DNA from 2 places in the Shewanella carassii genome. Region 1 is predicted to be linked to the other one. Evidence: riboswitches for the same ligand, from Rfam matches in the RefSeq annotation. Region 1 holds a riboswitch; the other holds the start of a gene.
The links. A riboswitch is a leader RNA that binds a small molecule or an ion and turns the genes downstream of it on or off. The one in region 1 is predicted to bind cobalamin.
Positions count from the first base shown of each region.

Region 2: another riboswitch for cobalamin. It lies ahead of K5621_RS04460 (TonB-dependent receptor); the one in region 1 lies ahead of K5621_RS16575 (ABC transporter ATP-binding protein).

Region 1 covers NZ_AP024618.1:3,665,027-3,669,636, reverse strand. The annotation lists gene metH (methionine synthase) at 1-411, opposite strand, end outside; gene K5621_RS16580 (histidine phosphatase family protein) at 653-1,396, shown strand; cobalamin riboswitch at 1,465-1,601, shown strand; gene K5621_RS16575 (ABC transporter ATP-binding protein) at 1,701-2,642, shown strand; gene K5621_RS16570 (FecCD family ABC transporter permease) at 2,639-3,709, shown strand; gene cobT (nicotinate-nucleotide--dimethylbenzimidazole phosphoribosyltransferase) at 3,727-4,610, shown strand, end outside.
Region 2 covers NZ_AP024618.1:972,626-977,235, reverse strand. The annotation lists gene K5621_RS04470 (HDOD domain-containing protein) at 1-334, opposite strand, end outside; gene K5621_RS04465 (GDSL-type esterase/lipase family protein) at 479-1,099, opposite strand; gene K5621_RS04460 (TonB-dependent receptor) at 1,208-3,157, opposite strand; cobalamin riboswitch at 3,250-3,442, opposite strand; gene K5621_RS04455 (DUF805 domain-containing protein) at 3,583-3,930, opposite strand; gene K5621_RS04450 (DUF3592 domain-containing protein) at 4,194-4,610, opposite strand, start outside.

The sequences.
Region 1 (4,610 bases):
CCCGGCCACATAGCGGGGAATACCGCTGGCGGCGGCCACCTCATCGGCCACTTCGCGGGCGATTTTGGCGCCTTGGTAATTGATCTCCGCCGCCAGGCTCTGCATCTCATAGTCGGCCATGGCAATGGTGGTGGCGTTGAAGGTGTTGGTTTCTATGATGTCGGCACCGGCCAGCAGGTATTCCCTGTGAATGGTCTTGATGATCTCGCTCTGGGTCAGTACCAGCAGATCATTGTTGCCTTTGACATCGCAATGCCAATCTTTGAAGCGCTCGCCGCGGTAATCGGCTTCTTCCAGCTTGTAGTCCTGGATCATGGTGCCCATGGCGCCATCTAAAATCAGGATCCGCTCTTTGAGGGTCTGTTTGAGCTTGAGCTCTGTCTGGCTTGGGGAGTGCTGGGAAGTCGCCATAGGGTTACCTTTCATACCTGTCTTATTGCTGTTTTACATTCGCGGTGCTTGGCATCCGCGACATCATCTCTGCCGACCTGACGCCCGGGACACTATCTGGCATGATAGCCAAAGGCGTGTGTGGGCGCGGAAAGTTATTTTGGACATTTATACGTATAGACGTCCGTAATATACGGATTCCGGCGGCCTGCGGCAAGGTTAAATTGGCCCGGTAACCACCGGACTCTGACGGGAGAAGTGTGTGGCTGAACATAGGCAACTGAATATCTATCTGCTGCGGCACGGCGAATGTGAAGGCGGCGAGATTATCCGCGGCCGCAGTGATGTGGCCCTGAGCGATGAGGGCAAAGCGCAGATGTGGCGCAGCTGGCGGGCTATCAGTAGTGCGCTGGAGCAGTTACCGAGCCAGCCCGAACGCCTGGCGCTGCTGAGCTCCCCGGCCCAGCGTTGCCAGGCCTTTGCCGCCGAGCTCAAGGCCGATATGCCTGATTATTTCCCGGCGCCGCTGCAGCAGCATGACTGGCTCTGGGAGCTGGACTTCGGTGACTGGGACGGCATGAAGGTGGCGAGTGTCTATCAGCAGCATAGCGAGGCGGCTGAAGCCTTCTGGCGTGACCCCGTGGCCAATACTCCGCCGGGCGGGGAATCGCTGCCAGCCTTTCGTAGCCGGGTGTTGGATGGCTGGCAGACTATGGTGCAGCGCTGGCTTGCTAGAGAGGTTAGTTCTTCCGAAAGCTCTGTTTCAGGAGATTCTGGTTCCTCAGCAAGCGCCGATGCGGCACTGATCTTGACTCACAGTGGGGTTATCCGGCTGCTGCTGGCCGAGATTTTGCTGCCGGGGCAAATACCGCCTGCGGCAGTGTTCAACGCCTTGGAGCTACCTTATGCGGCCTGGGTCAGAATAACCCTCTATGCCAGCCGTGATGCCAGCGGTGAAAGTGACCAGGAATGGCAGTGTTTCAGCAAGCTCCACTGGCCGCAATAGTGCTGCGCTATTGCGCCGGGCAATTGTGCCGGGCGATAAAACCGGGATAATAACCCCAAATGGCCGCCAAGTGCGGCAGCAGCCAGGGTGTTGGCGCCTTTGCAGGTGAACCAACCCAGGGAACCGGGAAAGCCCGGACTGTGCCCGCAACTGTGAGTCGCCGTTGGCGACGAGTCAGGAGACCTGCCCAGGCTGATAAACCAAACCAGAAACCCGGGCGGGTAAACCGGGGGAGCGAATAGATGATTCTTCCACTGCAGCTTGAGCCTTCTGCCGGTCACAGGCTCAATGTCGGGGGGCGGTTATGAGCCTGGCACTCAAGGTGCAACAGCTTAGCTGGCTTCCCGGTGGTCACAGCGTATTGGCCGATGTGGGTTTTGAGCTGCCAAGTGGCAAGATGCTCGGGCTCATAGGCCCCAATGGTGCCGGTAAGTCGAGCCTGCTGCGCTGCCTCTATCGTTATATCCGCCCGGACAGCGGCCAGATCCAGCTGTTTGGTCAGGATATCCATAGCTTGTCTGCCAAAGCCTTCGCCAAAGAGGTGGCCGTGGTGCTGCAGGATACCCCGGCCCAGTTGGCACTGGATTTGACTCAATTGGTGGCCATGGGACTGACTCCCCACAAGGGGTTGTTTGATATGCCATCGGCGACCGACAAGGCCCAGGTGCAGGCGGCATTGGCGCAGGTCGGGTTGCAGCACAAGGCCGCAGAGCCTTTCGCGCAGCTTTCCGGCGGTGAGAAGCAAAGGGCCTTGATTGCCCGCGCCATAGTGCAGCGCCCCAAGCTTTTGATCCTGGACGAGCCCACTAATCATCTGGATATCCGCTATCAGATCCAGATCCTCGAGCTGGTGCGCAGCCTGGGGGTCACGGTGATCGCCTCGATTCACGATCTCAATCTGGCCTCGGCCCTGTGTGACGAACTCTTGCTGCTGGATAACGGCCGCCGTATTGCCCACGGCTCGCCCCAGAGCGTATTGACCGAAGACAGAATTGCCGGTGTCTTCGGTGTTTGCTGCCAGGTGGGGACGCATCCGCAGTTGGGACGGCCGCTGATCCACTACTTTTACGGCTATCAGTCGCCAGAGCCTGGTCACGGCAAGGCTGTAAGCTCGGCGGCGCTCGCCAGTGGCGAGGTTCAAGGCGCTGCGATAGTCGAGCCAATGGCAGGGCCTGCCTCGGCCGAAACCTGTGTTGCTCACAAGGAAACTGACCGGCGCCCAGGCTCGGTGGGAGGTGGCGCATGAATGCTTCCGTGGCCGCACCGGGGCGCTCGCTTATCGGCTGGTTTCTCAGGCCCTTGCCCAGACTTTACTGGTGCTGGCTGCTGTTGCTGCTCTGCACTGTGTTGACACCCTTGGCCGCCGCCGGTTTTGGCGCCGCCGATATCAGCCTCTTCGATGTGGCAAGAGTGATTGGCAAACACCTGCTGGGCGTGGGTGAGCCTTCTGCCATCAGCGAGCGTATCGTCTGGGATCTGCGCCTGCCGCGTATCTTGCTGGCCTTTATCGCCGGCAGCGGTTTGGCATTGTCGGGTTATGTATTGCAGGCGGTGACCCGCAACCCGCTGGCCGATCCTTACCTGTTCGGTATCAGCTCGGGCGCCAGCTTCGGCGCCGTGGTCTCGGTCGCCCTGGCGACCGGCCTTGGCCTGAGTTCGGCCATCTCCGGGGTATCGCTGCCGCTGGGAGCCTTTATCGGTGCCAGTTTGGCTGTGCTTATGGTACTGCTGCTCGCGGGCAGGAATATCGGCAACCAGATAGAGAGAATGTTGCTCTCCGGGGTCGCCATCTCCTTTATGTTCAGTGCCCTCACCAGCTTGATCTTGTATTTTTCCACCCCGCAGGCCACCACCTCCTTGCTGTTTTGGAGCCTGGGCAGTTTTGCCCGTGCCAGTTGGGATGGGCTTGGACTGCCCACTCTGGTGGTGCTGGCGGCCTTGCTGGTGATCCTGGCCTTCAAGCGCCAGGTACTGGCGATGCTTGCCGGTGATGAAACCGCCCACACTCTGGGGATCAGGGTGCAAAGGCTCAGGGTTTCCATGCTGCTGTTATGCTCGCTTATTACCGCCACTTTGGTGGCCCACTGCGGCGGGATAGGTTTTGTGGGGCTGATGGTGCCTCATATTGTCAGGTTGTTGCTGCCGGGGCAGCATCCCATGGTGCTGACGGCACTGGCGGGCGGCCTGTTTATGGTTTGGGTCGATGTGCTGGCTCGCAGCATACTGCCCACCCAAGAGCTGCCGGTGGGGGTGATCACCTCGGCCATCGGCAGTCTGTTTTTCCTGATGGTGCTGCGTAAACGCGGCCAATAACGATAAGAGAGGGAAGGATGTACCAGGTTGCAGCAATCAATCACACGCTGGATGACGCGATTCAGGCCCGCATAGACAACAAGACCAAACCCCTGGGCGCTTTGGGTGAGCTGGAGGCTTTGGCGCTGCAGTTGGGGCGCATTCAGCTCGGTTCCGCCACCGATGAGTTGGTCATCCGCCGCCCCGTGATGCTGGTGTTTGCCGCCGACCATGGTATTGCCGCGGCCGGGGTGTCGATTGCCCCCAGCGAGGTGACCACCCAAATGGTGCTCAACTTTGTTGCCGGCGGCGCCGCCATCAATGTGTTTTGTCGCCAGACCGGCTTCGAGCTGGAGGTGATTGACTGCGGCATTCTCAGCCCCTTGGGGATCCCCGAGGTTACAGAGCAGCGTCTGGGCGCCGGTACTGGGCCTATCCACAAACGCGCCGCCATGACTCTGGGCGCTGTGCATCAAGGGTTTGCCATGGCGCGCACCTTGGTAAAACGCCATATCGATGCCGGCAGCAACCTGCTGGCGCTGGGGGAGATGGGAATAGGCAACACCTCTTCTGCCGCCGCCGTGATGGCCGCCCTGACCGGCCTGCCTGTGAGTGAATGTGTCGGCCGCGGCACCGGCATAGATGCCGCGACGCTTAAGCGCAAATGCCTGCTGATAGAGCAGGCACTGCTGCTGCACCACTGCGAGCTGACCGAGCCGCTCAGTATCCTCGCCTGCCTCGGAGGCTTTGAAATAGTGCAGATGACAGGAGCCATGTTGGCGGCGGCCGAATTTGGTGTGCCCGTGCTGGTGGACGGTTTTATCGCGTCGACAGCGGCGCTGGCGGCTGTGCGTTTGGCGCCGGGGGTGAGGGATTATCTTATTTTTGCCCATGAGTCTGAAGAGCGCGGCCACAAGTTGCT
Region 2 (4,610 bases), 1.8 Mb from region 1:
GTTTACGATAAGGCTGCGGCAGTTCATCGAGCCGCTCCTTGAGATAAAAGCTAAAGGCATAACGGTAGATATTGACCTGTCCCAGACGCACCAAGGCATCCTTGAGGCTGCGGTTGGGCTGGACTGAAGGTGAAAGCGCGTTATTGCTGCGCCACAGCAGATGGGCTGCCAGCGCGGGATCGGTCGCGACTATATCGATCACATTGCGAATATCGCCATCCGCAATAATGGCCTTCTTAAGCGGGATCAGGATGCCGCGACGCCCTATCACCTGCTCTTCGTTGGCAATAATGGCACGCACTTGAGTAAAAACCTGCTGCTCAAGATCTGTCATGTGATTCTTTAAACCTGTTGTTATTTATTATGGAGGCACTATTGCCACTTATTATGGCAGAGAATTTACCCATAAAATGTCCTACAGGGTCAAGTTCAATCGATAATTAGCCTGGTTTTTGCTAAATAGAATCAAAAAGTAGCATCAAAAAGCGCCCGCCTCCTGCAGCCTGGTGAAGATGGCTTGTGCCAAACGCGAATACCCCTGTTGATTGAGATGCACAGTATCTGACTTGAGCTCGTTTGAACGCAGCAGCTCAGACAGAGTATCTTCCAGCAAGATGGCGCCGTGCTTGTCGGCCAGTTCGGCATACAAAGGCAGGGGCGACAGCAATAAATTCTTTTGCGGCACAGCCAGCAGCACTACCGGAATTTGCCGCACCTTGGCCTCAAGTAACATGGCCTCAATGTTTTGCGCCAATTGTGCCTGGCTGCGGCCGCGGAGAATATCGTTACCGCCTTCGAGCAAAATAAGCAGATCCGGCTTGGTTTCGTCCAGCAGTGCCGGCAAACGCTCAAGCCCGGCAGCAGATTGCTCACCGGAAATCCCGGCGTTGATTACCTCACAACGGCACAACTCGGCCAGACGACTGGGATAATCCTGCCCGGCCTTGGCACCAACACCTTGGGTCAAGCTGTCACCGAAGGCCAGCAGTTTGCCATTGCTGCCGATATAAGCCAGCTTGGGCTCGGAGCAAGCCAGCAAAAACAGCGACAACAGGGCTATGACCACGCCTCTCAAACCATAGCTAAAATCAGCTTTCATATTTCGGCTCTTGCCTCCTTGTCGGTGCTCGAAAAAGCCCAGGTTCTAAACTACAACCGATAGAAATACGGGCAGAAAAAAGCCGGGAAACCCCGGCTTTCTATGCTATCAGAAGCGATAGCTGACGCTGAATCTCAGCGCACGGCCGCTACCCGAGTAATAACCATCGCCCCAGGTACTGAAATAACCTGAGCTGGCGTATTGCTTGTCAAACAGGTTGTCGACCCTCAGGCTGGCAAGCCAGGCATCACGGCTGTAGTTGAGGGCGATATTCCCCAGCCAGTAGCTGTCCAGTTTATCGTGCTGGTTGCCATTGTCACCCTCCATATATCTGTCGCCCAGATACTGGCCCTCGACAAACAGCTGCCAGTGCTGACCAAAGTCCACACTGGTGTAGACACGCCCTGAATGCTCGGCCACCCAGGAGAGAGATTTGCCTTTGTTGGCGCCTTCTGTAAATTCGGCATCGATATAGTTGTACTCAAGTCCCAACTGCAGCATCTCATTGAGCTGCCAGTCCCAGTCGAGGCTGGCGCCATAACGGCGGGAGGCATCGGCATTGACGTTGGCGCCGGGGAAAGCACCGCCGATAGGCATATCGGCACTGGGATCAAAAACAATTTCATCTTCCAGCGACAGCCGGTACAGGTTCAAACGCAGGCTCTGGTTGCTCAAGGTCCAATCCCAGCCGGCTTCAATGGAACGGCCGGTCTGCGGCTTGAGACCGACGACTGTTGGCGGCGTATAAGCTTGCTCATCGACCTTGGCGAAACGGAAGCTCTCATCACCGCGAAGATAGAATCTGTGGCCTTCCAGCGGCCGATAGTTGAGCCCCAACTCGAGCGCGTGAGCATCTTCATCCAAATCTATGCCATTGGGGTAAATCTGACCGTCCTTGAGTTCATCCTTGACCTTGGCATAACGCCCGCCCACCACATAGCTCAGGCTGTTGGTCAGCGGCACATTGGCCTGCAGATAGGTGCTGGTCATGGTTTGGGTGTTACTGCGCTGCATATAACTGAGATCGAACTCGGTTTCACCCCGTTGAATATCTGCACCTATGACTATGCTCAGTTCACCATTGCGGGTCAGATAACGCCCCAGTGCCTTGGGATTGAATTCCAACAGCGAGCGCTCGTTCCGACCTGGGCTGCCATAGCTGACACTGGACACCAAAGTATCACTGTAGTTGAGGTCCGCAACCAGAGCCCAGTTGGCGTGTACTTGACGCTGAATATGACCACGCCAGGCGGAAGTCATCTCATGGTTGTAATCACCCGGCGTCGATGTCGCCTGGCGTGGGTCGGCTTCAAACTGAGCCAGGGTCAGTGAGCCTGGAGTCTGGCGCTTGTTATCGTAGTAACTGCCTTCGACAAAGAAGTTGGTCGACTCTGAATCATATTGCAAACGCCCCAGCACAGAACCGGTTTCATTGGCATTGTTTCTACGGTAGTTGTCGCTTTCGTTATAAGCAGCAGCCAAATAGTAACGCCAGTTGTCATTGATGGCGCCGGACAGATCCCCACGACCTTCGTAGGTGTCAAAACTGCCACCAGAGAGGGTCAGGTTGCCACCGCTGGCACTGGGCGCCTTGGTGATAATATTGATCACCCCGCCGACGGCCTGATCGCCATAGAGCACTCCGGCGCTGCCGGAAAGGATCTCTACTCTTTCAATCTGATTGACCGCAATGGCACTCAGGCTGGGGGCGGCAATATCGATATTGTTGAGTCGGCGACCATCTATCAGTATCAGGGTGTTATTCACCGCCTGGCTGGCAGAAAAACCGCGCATCGCCAGCACGGGCCCTGAGTTATTGTCCGATATTTGAATGCCACTGCGGCCACGCAGCAACTCGCTCAGATTACTGGCACCGCTTTGCTGAATATCGGCGGCATCTATTACTGCAACATTGGCGGCAATATTGAGCGGCGTGTCATCCTGACGGCCAATGACCACCAGATGTTCATCCACGGCCTGGGTTGTAGCACTCGCCATGACGGGAACTGAGGTAAATGCACCGCAAAGCAGCGCGAGGTGATTTAGTTTGAAACCCATTTTCCTTTGACTCCTGAAAGGGAAACGGGGCAAGAGTGCCACGGCAGGGAGAGCCCCTTGGCTGCCGCATTTCGAGATCTGCCCACCGAAATCATCGAAATACCTCCAGGGCCGGTCTCCGGACTTTGGCTATGCGGTTGACCGCGCGAGACCCGACTTTTATGACGCCACTTGGGCGCGCCTGTCTCTCACCATTTACCGTTGCGGGGGCAGTGCCGGATTCTCACCGGCTTCCCGATTATCCCCGGTCTTTCATTCCGGGGCACCACGAGAGGTTGACTGAAATACTGTGCTGTCATTCCCGGCCTGACCGAGAGCGGGCATTATAGACGTCTATATGGATGAATGTCTAATTTTGACGACGACTGACCGCCGCAGATTAACCCTGAAAACAAAAAGGGAGCCGAGGCTCCCTTTCCATTATCTTAACCCAGCTCTTTGGGGTTACTGCCAAAGCGGTTGTCCCCCACTTCGCTGTCCTGGCAGTAGAAGACCAGCAACACTATCCAACCTATGATAGGGATAAATGCCAACAACTGCCACCAACCACTGCGGTCAGTGTCGTGCAGACGACGCGCGGCAACCGCAATAGAGGGCAACAACAGGCCCAAAGAATAAATCAGCCCCAGCACTGTGGTACCCAGCGCATAGTCAATAGCACTGACAACCAGGCTGAAAATGATATAGAACAGAGTGAACATCCAGTATTCTGTCCGACGGGCCCGACCGGTAAAGTCGGCGTATTTTTTGATGGCTCCGATGAAATGTTCCATGTTTTCTCCCAATAACAGATCCAAGATCCGATAACGCCGCACCAATTATTGAATGGCTTAAGGCGACCAAAGTTTCATCAGAGTTTCTTACTCCCTGAAACAGCAAACAATTTTAACATACCTGAATGAACTGCAAAGTGACAGAAAAGAGATCTGGCTTGCATCAATTGTGAAATCAGAGATATCTCACCCCGGCAGTCGTCATTGGTTTACAAATATCGCCATATCCATAGCCATACATAGCCAGCCGACGCTTTTTCATCTTATCTGCTCAGCGTAAAACCGCGGCTGGCGGCCAGCGCCTGGATATCGGTTTCAATCTGTGCCAACTGTGCCTGGCGCTTTCGACCGATTGCCCCCGAGTTAGACTTGGATGCCAGACTGCTGAGAATATTGCGCCAATATGGCACTTGTTTTTTACGCTGTTTACGGCTCAAAGGATTGAGTGGCGGCTGCCCGGCGAGCGCCTTGAGTAAGGCTGCAGCCGCGCCGCGCCAAACATCTGGCAGTGATTCCAGGTTATTCAAAAGCCAGCCAAGGCATACCAAGCGACTCACTTCGGTGTGGATAAATCCGTTGTCACCCAAAGGCATTTGCCGCCCCAATAACAAGGCGTTGAATTGCCCCTGAATTTCAGTGTTCCAAGGTTTGCGTTGCAGCTCGGCCAGGTGCTGAGAGAA